2 regions of the Pseudomonas sp. HC1(2025) genome follow, and region 2 is predicted to be linked to the other one. Evidence: riboswitches for the same ligand, from Rfam matches in the RefSeq annotation. Region 2 holds a riboswitch; the other holds the start of a gene.
What was found. Region 2 has a riboswitch for cobalamin ahead of cobO (cob(I)yrinic acid a,c-diamide adenosyltransferase). Riboswitches for the same ligand answer to the same signal wherever they lie in the genome.
Positions count from the first base shown of each region.

Region 1 (7,173 bases), 1.2 Mb from region 2:
GCCAGAGGGCGGGCGTCAAATAGACGAATTGACGCCTGCCTGATCAGCCAGGGCGACGCGGCGACGTGGAAACCCAATCTTCTGAGTAAAAAATACTGCCCAACCCAAATCTGTTGTCTGGTTTGCTTGGACGTGAGAGAGAGACAGGCTTTGTATCCAAATCCCAAAGCAGGTCAGGCCGCTTAAGAAGTTCTTGGGCAACTTTGGTTGCATTGTACGAAAAGTGGCGGGTGCTTCTTGTTTGGCGTGCGGCCTCTCGCAGTTCGTTAAAGTTTACATAATGATCTTTGGGACCTTTGGCAAATTCGCGAAAGTAAATTCTCGCTTGGTCCAGCAGGGCTGCATCGCTGAGACTTTTGAAGTCTCCAGCGATAAGAGCGACTTGGTCCCAGGTCACATTACCGGAGTGCGAACCAAAGAGTGACTTGACTAGTTCTGGGCGGTTGATGACCTGCTTTGCAAGCTCTACTTGCTCTTGTGTGGCATCTCGTCCGTCGTGTAGTTTGCCTCTCGCCATACTTTTAAGCTCATCCAAGCGAAAGCTGTTGGATGTTTTAGCGCCTGGGACTTCCAAATCTATGAAATGGGCCAGTAGTTTTTCGGCCAGCATCGAGTGGGTGTAGCTCTCAAAATACGGAATGTCCGATGAGATGTTTTGTGTCGGTGCTAAGGTGGGAGAAGCGTCTTTGGGGAGTGTAGTGCGAGGTGCGTTAAGCATAGGCGCACTGGGTTGAATGCTTGCTGAAGAATTCATCGTGTTTGTATCCCCATTGAATAGGTGGGCTTGGGGTTGGATTGTTTGGAAAGCTGCCTTGAGAGTGAGTGATGTTTTTCAAGGCTGCTGTTCCTCGTGCTAACTGCGAAATGGATTTCATTAAATTACAGCACCTCTTTAACTCGTGTGGGCTGGATAGCCAGGCTGGATTCAAGGCGGGCTTTTACATAAGGTGCTTTTACGGTCTGCACTACGTACAGGTCTTTGTAGTGCTGGCTAGTAACGCTCCTGAAAAGGCGATTAGGGGGCAGGTATGAGCAAACGTATAGTCAAAATTGTCCATGTCATAACGTTGAGCTGGTCTCCTGCCAGGTCAGGGTCTATCAGAAATACTATCGGCTGATGTCTACGACAAAGTACGGTGGGAAACATCATTGTTCAGTGTCTGCAAAGATGGGAGGTTATTGGTTTTAGGCGTTATAGCGAGTGATATTGGTTGAATTGCGTTTTCTGTTGGATTGATTGTCATCGTTCCAGCTAACGTGGATGCATATTCAGTGTATTCAGTGGGTTGGTGAGAGGTGCGATAGTTATGTAGTGTTCGCGGCGTGACGGTTTCACTTTGGGTCCCCAGAGGTGAGGTGCACCCTTGAGTCACTAGATGCGTTTAGCTGCGCGACGTTGACCAGCTGCCGGGCACTGCGTAGCCTTGCACGTTCGAGGTTCTTCGGCTGCGGCCGAAGCTAAGAAGGGAACGCGGTCCAAGCCGCGGCTGCCCCCGCAACTGTAAAGGGTTTATCTGACTGCCACGCCACTGCCTGTACCAGGCGGGAAGGCGCAGCCAGCGCCAGCCGCAAGGCCAGCAAGCCCCAAGCCAGGAGACCTGCCTCGCAACCGATTTTCCATTTCAACCGGGCGGGGTGATCCGGTGACGAATCCAGCACCTGCGCCGCCGCAGGGCCAGTCGTCCCGTATGCCCGCCCCAAAGGGCATCCGATGAAAACACTGGCCAAACTCCCCGTCACTATCGTCACCGGCTTTCTCGGCTCGGGCAAAACCACCTTGCTGCGCCACATGCTGGACAACGCCCAGGGCCGGCGCATTGCGGTGATCGTCAACGAATTCGGCGAACTGGGCATCGACGGCGAGATCCTCAAGCAGTGCTCCATCGGTTGCACCGAAGAAGAAGCCAACGGCCGTGTCTACGAACTGGCCAACGGCTGCCTGTGCTGCACCGTGCAGGAAGAGTTCTTCCCGGTGATGCGTGAACTGGTGGCGCGCCGTGGCGACCTCGACCATATCCTCATCGAAACCTCCGGCCTGGCCCTGCCCAAGCCGTTGGTCCAGGCCTTCCAGTGGCCGGAAATCCGCAGTGCCTGCACGGTTGACGCGGTGATCACTGTGGTCGACAGCCCGGCCGTGGCCGCCGGCACCTTCGCCGCATTCCCCGACCAGGTCGACGCCATGCGCAAACTCGACCCGAACCTGGACCACGAATCGCCACTGCACGAGCTGTTTGCCGACCAACTGGCCAGCGCCGACCTGGTGATCCTCAATAAAACCGACCTGATCAGCCCCGAAGACCTGGCCCGTGTACGCCTGGAAGTCGCCGAAGAACTGCCGCCAGCGGTGAAAATCGTCGAGGCCAGCAGCGGCCGCCTGCCCCTGGACGTGTTAATTGGCCTGGGCGCCGGCTCCGAGGAGCATATCGACGGGCGCCATAGCCATCACGATCATCACCACGAAGGTGAAGACGATCACGATCACGATCACGATGCGTTCGATTCCATCTCCATCGACTTGCCCCAGGCTGATGAAGCGCTGCTGCTCGACGCCCTGAGCCAATTGGTGGTGCAGCACGGCATCCTGCGGGTCAAAGGCTTCGCCGCGATCCCCAACAAGCCGATGCGCCTGTTGATCCAGGGCGTGGGTACGCGCTTTGACAAGCACTTCGACCGCGCCTGGGGGGCTGACGAAGCACGCATCACGCGTCTGGTGCTGATCGGCCAGGATCTGGACGCAGCAGGCCTGGAAGCGCAATTGCGCGCTGCCCTCAGCGTTTAACCCATGCATCTGCTCAGGACCCAGCCCGGTGGCTTCGTCTCCGATGACAACATCGCCGACCTTGGACAGACCCCCGCCGAGCTGGTGATCCTGTGCAGCGGTGATTCCAGCCTGGCGCTGTTGGCCGAAGCCGCCCAGCAACTGCCCGACGACTACCCGAGCCTGCGCCTGGCCAACCCGATGCAGGTGCAGAATCACGCGTCGGTGGACCTGTATGTGGACGAGGTGTTGCGCCACGCCAAGGTCATCCTGATATCCCTGCATGGCGGCATCGGCTACTGGCGCTACGGTATCCAGCGCCTGGTGGAGTTGGCCGGGCAGGGCGTGCAGTTGATCCTGGTGCCAGGGGATGACCGTCCCGACCCCGAACTCAGCGGCCTGAGCACCGTGGATGCGCAGGCGCGTGACCGCCTGTGGCATTTTCTGCGCCAGGGCGGGCTGGCGAATGCGCTGGATTTCTATCGCTGCCTGGCCAGTAGCTACCTGGGCCGCGATTACCCCTGGGCCGAACCGCAAACCCTGCCGCGCACGGCGATTTATCACCCCCGCATCGCCAATGCGCGCCTCAGTGACTGGCAGGCGGACTGGAGCACCGATTGGCCGGTGGCAGCGGTGCTGTTCTACCGCTCGCACTTGCAGGCGGCCAATACCGCTTTTATCGACGTGTTCTGCCAGCGCTTGCAGGCGGCGGGCCTGAATCCGCTGCCAATGGCGGTGGCCAGTTTGAAGGAGCCCGGCTGCCTGACGGTGGTCGAGGATCTGCTGGATGAGGTGCAGGCGGCGGTGATACTGAACACCACCGGCTTTGCCCAATCCAGCCCGGAAACGCCCCATTTGCGGCCGTTTCGCCGCAATATCCCGGTGATCCAGGCCATCTGCGCCCAGGACAACCAACCCGGTTGGGAAGCCAGCGAACAAGGCCTTGGCCCGCGCGACCTGGCGATGCACATTGCCTTGCCGGAACTGGACGGGCGCATCATCAGCCGCCCGATCAGCTTCAAGGACCTGGCCTGGCGCAGCGAGCGCAGCCAGTCGGACGTGGTGTGCTACCGCGCAGCCCCCGAACGCATGGACTTTGTGGCCGAACTGGCGCGGCGCTGGGTCGAACTGGCCCGGGTGCCGAATGCAGAGAAACGCATCGCCCTGATCCTTGCCAACTACCCGACGCGCGACGGGCGCATCGGTAACGGCGTGGGCCTGGATACGCCGGCTGCGGCTTTGAATATCCTGCTTGCCCTGCAAACCAAGGGTTATCCGCTGCCGCTCACGTTGCCGGACAGCGGCACCGCCTTGATCCACGAGCTGCTCGGCGGTGTGACCAACGACCTCGACAGCCTCGACCTGCGCCCCTGCCATCAAAGCCTGGGGCTGGACGATTACCAGGCGATGTTCAATCGCTTGCCCGAGGCCAACCGCCAGGCTGTGCTGGAACGCTGGGGCACGCCCCATAACGATCCGATGTGCCGCGACGGGCGTATGATGATCGCCGGCCTGCGCCTGGGCCTGACCTTTGTCGGCATCCAGCCGGCGCGGGGTTACCAGGTGGATGCCAGCGCGGTGTACCACGACCCGGACCTGGTGCCGCCCCACGCTTACCTGGCGTTTTATTTCTGGCTGCGCCACACCTACGGCGCCCACGGCGTGATCCACGTGGGCAAGCATGGCAACCTGGAATGGCTGCCGGGCAAAGGCGTCGGGCTGTCGGAGAACTGCTGGCCGGATGCGTTGCTGGGGCCGCTGCCCAATATCTACCCGTTTATCGTCAACGACCCGGGCGAGGGCGCCCAGGCCAAGCGCCGCACCCAGGCGGTGATCATCGATCACTTGATGCCGCCGCTGACCCGCGCCGAGACTTACGGCCCGCTGCGTAACCTGGAACTGTTGGCGGATGAGTATTACGAAGCGCAGTTGCTCGACCCGCGCCGCGCCCTGGAACTGCAAAAGGACATCCTCAAGCTGGTGCGCGAAACCCGCATCGATCAGGAGCTTGCGCTGGATAACGAGGCCGACGCAGCCGTGTGGCTGCCGCGCCTGGACACCTACCTGTGTGACCTGAAGGAATCGCAGATCCGCGACGGCCTGCATATCTTTGGCGAATCGCCCGAGGGGCGCCTGCGTATCGATACCTTGTTGGCCCTGCTGCGCATCCCGCGTGGCGACGGGCGCGGCCCGCAATCAAGCCTGCTGCGCGTGTTGGCCAAGGCCTTCGAGCTGGGCTTTGACCCGCTCGATTGCGCCCTGGCCGAACCCTGGACCGGGCGCCGCCCCGACGTGTTGCAGAAGATCGACGGGCAGTTGTGGCGCACCGCCGGCGATACTCGCGAGCGTCTGGAGCTGTACGCGGCGCGGTTGATCGAACAGGCACTGGAAGGGCCCCTCGAACAGCTTGAGGAGCCCGGCTGGGAAGATGTGAAATCCGTGGTCGAAAGCCTGCGCATCGTCGTCGCACCGCGCCTTGATGCCTGTGGCCCGGCGGAAATGCGCGGCTTGCTGGATGCCTTGGACGGTCGTTTCGTACCGGCGGGGCCTAGCGGCGCACCGAGCCGTGGGCGCCTCGATGTGCTGCCGACCGGGCGTAACTTTTTCACCGTCGATGTGCGTAACCTGCCCACCACCACTGCCTGGCGTATCGGCTTCCAGTCCGCCAACCTGATGCTTGAGCGGCACCTGCAGGACCATGGTGACCATCTGCGCCAGCTCGGGCTTTCGGTGTGGGGCACCGCGACCATGCGCACCGGCGGTGACGACATCGCCCAGGCCATGGCGTTGATGGGCGTGCGACCGGTATGGGCCACGGGCAGCCAGCGTGTCGATGACTTTGAAATCCTGCCCATCAGCTTGCTTGACCGCCCGCGAGTTGACGTTACGTTGCGGGTGTCCGGGTTCTTCCGCGATGCCTTCGCCAACCTGATCCGCTTGTTCGATGCTGCGGTGCAGGCGGTCGCGGCGCTGGATGAACCGGACGACCTAAACCCCCTGGCGGCTAAGGTGCGCAGCGAGCGCGAGGCGCTGCGCAAGTCTGGCCTGGATGAAGAGGCTGCGGCCAGGCAGGCCGGCTGGCGCATTTTCGGGGCCAAGCCCGGTGCCTATGGCGCGGGCGTGCAGGGCGCGATTGACGCTCGCCTGTGGCAAAGCCGCGCAGACCTGGCCGAGGTCTACCTCAATTGGGGTGGCTACGCCTATGGTGGCTCTGATGAAGGCACTGCGGCCCGTGAACAGTTCGCCCAGCGCCTGAGCCAGGTGCAGGCCGTGTTGCAGAACCAGGACAACCGCGAGCACGACTTGCTCGACTCCAATGACTACTACCAATTCCAGGGCGGCATGCTCGCGGCCGTGGAAACCCTCAGTGGCAGCAAGGCTGCCAGCTATCATGGCGATCACAGCCAGCCGGACCTGCCGAAGATCCGCACGCTGAAGGAAGAGCTGAACCGGGTGATCCGCTCCCGCGCGGCCAATCCCAAGTGGATCGAAGGGGTCAAGCGCCACGGCTACAAAGGCGCGTTCGAGATGGCGGCAACGGTAGACAATCTGTTTGCCTTTGACGCCACTACTGCGCTGATCGACGATCACCAATATGCACTGCTGGCCGATGCCTACCTGCTCGACCCCGACACCCGGGCGTTTGTGCAACAGCACAACCCCGACGCCTTGCGCGACATGACCGAGCGCATGCTGGAAGCCCAGCAGCGTGGCATGTGGCAGGAGCCGGGGGCCTACCGCGAGGCATTGGAAAACCTGTTGCTGGACATAGAAGAAGACAGTTGATGACTGACATCCCCCATTTCCCACTGTCGGCAGTGGTCGGCGCCGACGACCTGAAGCTTGCCCTGTGCCTGACCGCCATCGACCCGAAGATCGGTGGCGTGCTGATCGAAGGCCCGCGCGGCATGGCCAAGTCCACCCTGGCCCGTGGCTTGGCGGACCTGTTGGCCAGCGGGCAGTTCGTCACCTTGCCGTTGGGCGCCACCGAAGAGCGTTTGGTCGGCACCCTGGACCTGGATGCGGCGCTGAGCGAAGGCCGTGCGCAGTTTTCCCCGGGCGTGCTGGCCAAGGCTGACGGCGGCGTGTTGTACGTGGATGAAGTCAACCTGCTGCCCGATCACCTGGTGGACTTGTTGCTCGACGTCGCCGCCAGTGGCACCAACCTGATCGAGCGCGATGGCATCTCCCACCGGCACTCGGCGCGTTTTGTGCTGATCGGCACGATGAACCCGGAAGAGGGCGAGTTGCGTCCGCAGTTGCTGGATCGGTTTGGTTTCAACGTGGCATTGAGCGGGCAGACTTTGCCGGCCGAGCGCGGGCAGATCATTCGCCGGCGCCTGGATTTCGATAGCGACCCCGGCGCGTTCTGCGCGCAGTGGGCTGACCAGCAAGCGGCGCTGCGCGCGCGTTGC
Region 1 covers NZ_CP196017.1:3,037,510-3,044,682, reverse strand. The annotation lists gene ACSSVH_RS13660 (hypothetical protein) at 44-754, opposite strand; cobalamin riboswitch at 1,419-1,620, shown strand; gene cobW (cobalamin biosynthesis protein CobW) at 1,712-2,779, shown strand; gene cobN (cobaltochelatase subunit CobN) at 2,783-6,544, shown strand; gene ACSSVH_RS13645 (magnesium chelatase ATPase subunit I) at 6,544-7,173, shown strand, end outside.
Region 1: linked by a shared signal. The riboswitch ahead of cobW (cobalamin biosynthesis protein CobW) and the one ahead of cobO (cob(I)yrinic acid a,c-diamide adenosyltransferase) in region 2 are both predicted to bind cobalamin.

Region 2 (7,173 bases):
CATTGGCGCGCAGATAGGCCAGGTCGCTGCGCACGCTTTTCGAGCCGGGCAGGATGATCAGGTCGGCGGCGGGGATTGCCTGGCCCGGCCCGACAAACTGCAGATCCACCTGGGGATGCAGGCGCAACGGGTCGAAGTCGGTGTGGTTGCTGATGCGCGGCAATACCGGCACCACCACCTTGAGCACCTGCGCCGCCTTGTCGATCTGGCGCTGGTCGATGCCATCCTCGGCTTCCAGGTGCAGGTCCATCACGTACGGCAGCACGCCCACCACCGGTTTGCCGGTGCGCGCCTCAAGCCAGTCGAGGCCCGGTTGCAGCAGGGCGATATCGCCACGGAAGCGGTTGATGATAAAGCCCTTGACCCGCGCCTGCTCCGACGGCGACAGCAACTCCAGCGTGCCCACCAGATGAGCAAACACCCCGCCGCGATTGATGTCGGCGATCAGCAGCACCGGGCAATCCACCGCTTCAGCAAACCCCATATTGGCAATGTCGTTGGCCCGCAGGTTGATCTCGGCCGGCGAGCCCGCGCCTTCGACCATCACCACCGGGTAGGCCGCGCTCAGGCGCGCATGGGAGGCCAGTACCGCCTGCATGGCGATGGCTTTGTAATCGTGATAGGCCACTGCATTCATGCTGGTCACGGCATGGCCATGGATGATCACCTGGGAGCCGGTGTCACTATTGGGCTTGAGCAGCACCGGGTTCATGTCGGTGTGCGGCGCCAGGTTGGCGGCCTGGGCCTGCACGGCCTGGGCGCGGCCGATCTCGCCCCCTTCTGCCGTGACCGCACTGTTGAGCGCCATGTTCTGCGGCTTGAAGGGCACCACCGGCACGCCCTGGCGCACGACCCAGCGGCACAGCGCGGTCACCAGGGTGCTTTTGCCCGCGTCGGAGGTGGTGCCTTGCACCATCAGCGTGGTCATGAAGTTTGCTTCCAGGCAGTCAGGGCGTGTTCGAGGCGCAGCCAATCGGCGTCAGTCCCGGGCAGGCCAAAACGCAGGCTGCTGTCGTGGACAAACAGGCGCAGCAGGATGCCGCGCTGGGCCATGAACTCATGTAGCAGCTCGGCGCGGTCGGTGATCAGCCACTGGAACAGCGCGCAGCCGCCTTGTGGGCGCAGGCCATACTGCTCCAACAGGCGAAACAGGCGCTGGCTGGCGTCTTCGCAGCGCTGGCGCTGGTAGGTGTGGCCGGCACTGTCGCGCAGGCACACCTGGCCCAACTCCCGCGTCGGCCCGCTCACCGCCCACGGGCCGACCTGCTCGGCCAGCAGCTTGAGCAGCTTGCGCTCGGCCAATACAAAGCCCAGGCGCACCCCGGCCAGGCCGAAAAACTTGCCGAACGAGCGCAACACAATCAACCCCACTTGATTGGCCTGGCTCGCCAGGCTCAGGTGCGGGGTGTTGTCCATAAAGGCTTCATCCACCACCAACCAACCACCGCGCTGGGCCAGGCGTGCATGCCAATCCCGCAGGCGCTGGGGCGTAAGGCTCAGGCCAGTGGGGTTGTTGGGATTGACCACCACCAGCACGTCGAGGCTATCGAGGAAGAAGTCGACTTCCTGCTCCAGCACCTCGCGCACGATGTAACCGGCGCGGCGCCAGGCTTGGGCATGCTCGGCGTAGCACGGCGACAACACGCCGACCTTGCCCGCCCGGCGCAGGCGCGGCAGCAGCTGGATCGCCGCCTGGGAACCCGGCACCGGCAGCACCTGGGCTGCGCCGTAGTAGTCGCAGGCGGCCTGCTCCAGGCCGTCATCGGTCTCTGGCAGGCGGGCCCAGGCCCGCAGCGGGATGGGTGGGATTGGCCAGGGCCAGGGCGCGAGGCCACTGGACAGGTCCAGCCAGTCTTCCTGGGCGATGCCGTACTGCAACGCCGCCTTGCGCAGCCGTCCACCGTGTTCAAGCATAGAAATGCGCCCCCGCACACAGGATCAACACCCACAGCCACACGCCGCGCTGCACCAGTTGCCAGCCACGCTCGATGGAATCAGCATCGGCCGGCGGCCCTTCGCCCAGGGTCGGACGCTGGTGCAACTCACCGTGATAAATCGCCGCCCCGCCCAACTCGACACCCAGGGCGCCCGCGCCCGCAGCCATCACCGGCCCGGCATTCGGGCTGTCCCAGGTCGGGCCCTGGCGGCGCCAGCATGTGAGCGCCAGGCGGGTCTTGCCTAGCACGGCGTAGGTCAACGCAACCAAGCGTGCCGGAATGTAATTGAGCACATCGTCAATCTTCGCCGCCGCCCAGCCAAAGCGCTCAAAGCGTTCGTTGCGATAGCCCCACATGGCATCCAGGGTATTGCTCAGGCGGTACAGCACCACGCCCGGCACCCCGGCCACGACAAACCAGAACAGTGCGGCGAACACCGCATCGCTGCCGTTTTCCAGCACCGACTCGGTGGCCGCGCGCGCCACTTCGGTGCTGTCCAATTCGCTGGTCTGACGGCTGACCAGGTAACTGACACGCGTGCGCGCCTCGTCCAGGTCCCCGCTGCGCAGGGCCTGGGCCACCGGTAGCACGTGCTCACCCAGGCTGCGCATGCCCAGGGCCAGGTACAACGCGAGGATCTCGATCACCCAGCCGAAGTATGGCGCCCAGGACAAGGCAGTGGCCAGCAAGGTCAGCGGTATCACGGTGATAAACCATGCGGTCACGCCATGGCTGCGCCAGCCGCGCCCCGCAGAGTTGAAACGCTGCTCGATGCGCCCGGCAAAATTGCCGAACGCCACCAGCGGATGCCAGCGCCTGGGCTCGCCCAACAGCGCATCCAGCGCCACTGCGGCGACGCTCAGCAAGGCCACACTCATTGACTCACTCCCCAATAATTCTCATACAGCATGTCACTCAGCGGACGCGGTTCGGTCCAGCCCTCAAGTTGCAACATCGGTGCCGGGTAGAACTCCGTCACCGGGCCCAGGCACAGCACGGCCAGCGGCTTGGCGCCGGGCGGCAGGCCGAGCAGGTCGGCCAGGTCCTGGGGTTCGAACAACGACACCCAGCCCATGCCCAGGCCTTCGGCGCGGGAGGCCAGCCATAGATTCTGGATCGCGCAGGACAGCGACGCCAGGTCCATTTCCGGCAAGGTCCGGCGCCCGAAAATATGCCGCTCGCGATCATCCATCAACGCCGCCACCAGCACCTCGGCGCAGTCGTGGATGCCTTCGACCTTGAGCTTCATGAAATCGTCCGAACGCTCGCCCAGGGCTTGCGCGGTACGGATGCGTTCGGCTTCCACCAACTGCTGGATCTGCCCGCGCAGGTTGCGGTCGCTGATGCGGATAAAGCGCCAGGGCTGCATCAGGCCGACGCTGGGGGCCTGGTGCGCGGCCTGCAGCAGACGCTGCAGCAGCTCCGGGGCGACGGCGCCGCCGCTGAAGTGGCGCATGTCGCGACGTTCGGCGATGGCGCGGTAGATCGCGTCGCGCTCGGCCTGGGGGTAGGCGTGGTCGGTCATGGCCCTATCGCGGGCAAGCCCGCTCCCACATTTGAACCGTGGTCGCCTGCCATAACGGCTTGCCGGTCTGGCGCAAACAACGCGGCCACCGCAGCCGGATTCGACGGGAAGTAAAAGTGCACATAGGAGGCCGTCATCCGCCCCTGGCGATACACCGCCTCGGCGCCGCGCCCGCCGTTGGGGCTCAGGCCACGGGCAATCGGCTGCCACGGCGTGCTGGTCAGGGAATGATGATAGGTATGCCCGCGCAGCACGCCTTCCGGCAGCTCGACCGTTTGCAGGGCCAGGGCCGCCAGGCGTTTCTGCATGACCGCATCGCCGTGCAGCAGGCCCAGCAGTTCGGCGCGCGTGCCCTCGACATCGGTCAAGGAATCGAGCAGGTAGAGCATGCCCCCGCATTCGGCCAGCAACGGTTTGCCGGCAGCGTGATGGGCACGGATCGCCTGCAGCATCGCGCTATTTTGCGACAGCGCCTGATGATGCAGTTCCGGGTAGCCACCGGGCAGATAGAGGCTGTCGGCGTCGGGCAGCACGCGGTCATGGATCGGCGAGAAGAAGTGCAACTGCGCGCCCATCGCTCGCAGCAAATCCAGGCTGGCGCCGTAGGTGAAAGCAAAGGCTTCGTCACGGGCCACGGCAATCCGCACCCCGGCCAGTAGCGGCTGGGCTTCGATCAGCTCGGGCGCGGCGAATTCCACCGGCGGTGGCAGCGCTACCTCGCAACTGCTGGCCAGGGCGGCGGCGGCAGCATCCAGGCGCAGGTCCAGGTCATTCAGCTCGCTGGCCTGCACCAGGCCCAGGTGACGGCTGGGCAGCTCAATGCCGGTTTCCCGGGACAGTGCGCCGTACCAGCGCAGGCCTTCGGTCAAGCTGCCTTCGAGCAGTTGGGCGTGGCGCACGGTGCCGACACGGTTGGCCAGGACCCCGGCGAACGGCAGGTCTGCCTGGTAACGCGCCAGCCCCAGCGCCAGGGCGCCAAAGGTCTGGGCCATGGCGGTGCCATCGATCACTGCCAGTACCGGCACGCCAAAATGGCGCGCCAGGTCGGCGCTGGAAGGTGTGCCGTCGAACAGGCCCATCACGCCCTCGATCAGGATCAGGTCCGCCTCGCCCGCTGCTTCCCACAGCAGGCGGCGACTTTCCTGCTCGCCGACCATCCACATGTCCAATTGATAGACCGGCGCACCACTGGCGCGCTCATGGATCATCGGGTCGAGAAAGTCCGGGCCGCACTTGAACACCCGGACCTTGCGCCCCAGGTTGCGGTGCAGACGGGCCAGCGCGGCGGTGACAGTGGTCTTGCCCTGGCCTGACGCCGGCGCGGCGATCAGCACGGCTGGGCAATGGCGCGGCGGGTTCAAAGTTCGATGCCTTTCTGTGCCTTGATACCGGCCTGGAACGCGTGCTTGAGCATGCCCATTTCGGTGACGGTATCGGCCATTTCAATCAGTTCCGGTTTGGCCCCGCGGCCGGTGACCAGCACATGCTGCATCGGTGGCCGGGCTTGCAGGTCGCTCAACACTTGGTCCAGGTCCAGATAGCCGTGCTTGAGCGCAATGTTCAGCTCATCCAGCACCACCAGGCCGATGGACGGGTCCTGCAACATTTCCCGGGAGACTTTCCAGGCCGCTTCGGCAGCGGCGATATCACGCTGGCGGTCCTGGGTCTCCCAGGTAAAGCCCTCGCCCATCACATGGAAACGCACCTGCTCGGGGAAGCGGCGGAAGAACAGCTCTTCCCCGGTGCTGTTGCGGCCTTTGATGAACTGCACCACGCCGCATTGCAGATCGTGGCCCATGGCCCGGGCGAGCATGCCAAAGGCCGAGCTGCTCTTGCCTTTGCCGTTGCCGGTCAATACCAGCAGCAAACCGCATTCATTCGGTGAGTTGGCAATGCGCTCGTCAATCACCGCTTTTTTGCGCAGCATGCGCGCCAGGTGGCGTTCGTCACGATCGGGGGAATCAGTCATGGCAGCTCTCCGTTGGGGCTGGACAAAAACGGCGGGCAGGAAAAGACCACTTAAATGAAGCCAAGCATCGCCCACCGTGATGCTGTTGGATGGATCAGGCCGGTCTCCGGGCTCATGAGTGGCGCCCTGTTGAGCAGGGCGAGCCGACGATGCGCCTTCCCATATCGCAGGCGATACAGTGGCAAAAGCAGCGTCTTGACTCATTTACCGTTGCGGGGGCAGCGCCGGGATCGTGGCCGCACTGTAGAAAAGTGCGCGCACTCACCGGCTTCCCTGTTTCACTCGGTCGGCGCGTACGCCACAGAGCACCTGAAACAAGCGGCGAAGGTTAGTGGGTTGGGGGTACAGCGTCAATTAAAGCCGGCCATGCACTTGAACCATCGCCGCGCGCTGTACCTCTATGACTACAGGCATTGAGGAGAAAAACATGCACAAGACCCGACTCGCCGTACTGATCATGGCCGCAGGCGCACTCGCCGCCTGCGGCGAAAGCTCAACCTTGCAGGTCTCCGACGGCACGGGGCCATCGCCCAAGCTGCCGGAACCGAACAAAACCCTGATCCCCACCGTCAACATCGCCCCGGCCATTGGCTGGCCCGATGGCGCCAAGCCGACCGCGGCTGCGGGCACCCAGGTCGGCGCCTTCGCCGAAGGCCTGGACCACCCGCGCTGGTTGTATGTATTGCCCAACGGCGACGTGCTGGTGGCCGAGACCAACGCGCCGCCCAAGCCGGATGACTCCAAGGGCATTCGCGGCTGGGTCATGGAAAAGGTCATGGGCCGTGCCGGGGCCGGCGTACCTAGCCCGAACCGCATCACCCTGCTGCGCGATGCCGACCATGACGGCGTGGCAGAAACCCGCACGGTGTTCCTGGAAAACCTCAACTCGCCGTTTGGCATGTCCCTGGTGGGCAACGACCTGTACGTGGCCGACTCGGACAAGCTGCTGCGCTTTCCCTATCAACCGGGGGAAACCGCGATCAAGGCCCAGGGCACCAAGGTCATCGACCTGCCGGGCGGCCCGCTCAACCACCACTGGACGAAAAACGTGGTGGCCAGCAAGGATGGCAGCAAGTTGTATGTAAGCGTGGGTTCCAACAGCAACGTCGGTGAAAACGGCCTGGAAGCCGAACAGGGCCGTGCGGCGATCTGGGAAGTCGACCGGGCCAGCGCCAAGCAGCGGATTTTTGCTTCCGGGCTGCGCAACCCCAATGGCATGGCGTGGGAGCCACAAAGCGGCAAGCTATGGACGGCGGTCAACGAGCGCGATGAAATCGGCAGCGACTTGGTGCCGGACTACATCACCTCGGTCCAGGACGGTGGCTTTTACGGCTGGCCGTTCAGCTACTACGGCCAACATGTGGATGTACGGGTCACGCCGCAGGATCCGGACCTGGTGGCCAAGGCCATTGCCCCGGACTATGCCGTCGGGCCACACACCGCATCGTTGGGCCTGACCTTCGCTGAAGGCAACACGCTGCCGGCACAATTTGCCCATGGCGCGTTTATTGGCCAGCACGGCTCGTGGAATCGCAAGCCGCACAGTGGTTACAAGGTAATCTTTGTGCCATTTGCGGGGGGCAAGCCCAACGGCGCACCGGTGGATGTGCTGACCGGGTTCCTCAACAGTGATGAGAAAGCCATGGGCCGGCCGGTGGGCGTGGTGATCGACCAGCAAGGCGGCTTGCTGGTGGCCGATGATGTGGGGAATAAGGTGTGGCGGGTGTCAGCCGCTAAATAGC
Region 2 covers NZ_CP196017.1:4,195,247-4,202,419, forward strand. The annotation lists gene ACSSVH_RS18585 (cobyric acid synthase) at 1-928, opposite strand, end outside; gene cobD (threonine-phosphate decarboxylase CobD) at 925-1,914, opposite strand; gene cbiB (adenosylcobinamide-phosphate synthase CbiB) at 1,907-2,815, opposite strand; gene bluB (5,6-dimethylbenzimidazole synthase) at 2,812-3,462, opposite strand; gene ACSSVH_RS18605 (cobyrinic acid a,c-diamide synthase CobB) at 3,459-4,823, opposite strand; gene cobO (cob(I)yrinic acid a,c-diamide adenosyltransferase) at 4,820-5,431, opposite strand; cobalamin riboswitch at 5,512-5,759, opposite strand; gene ACSSVH_RS18615 (PQQ-dependent sugar dehydrogenase) at 5,859-7,172, shown strand.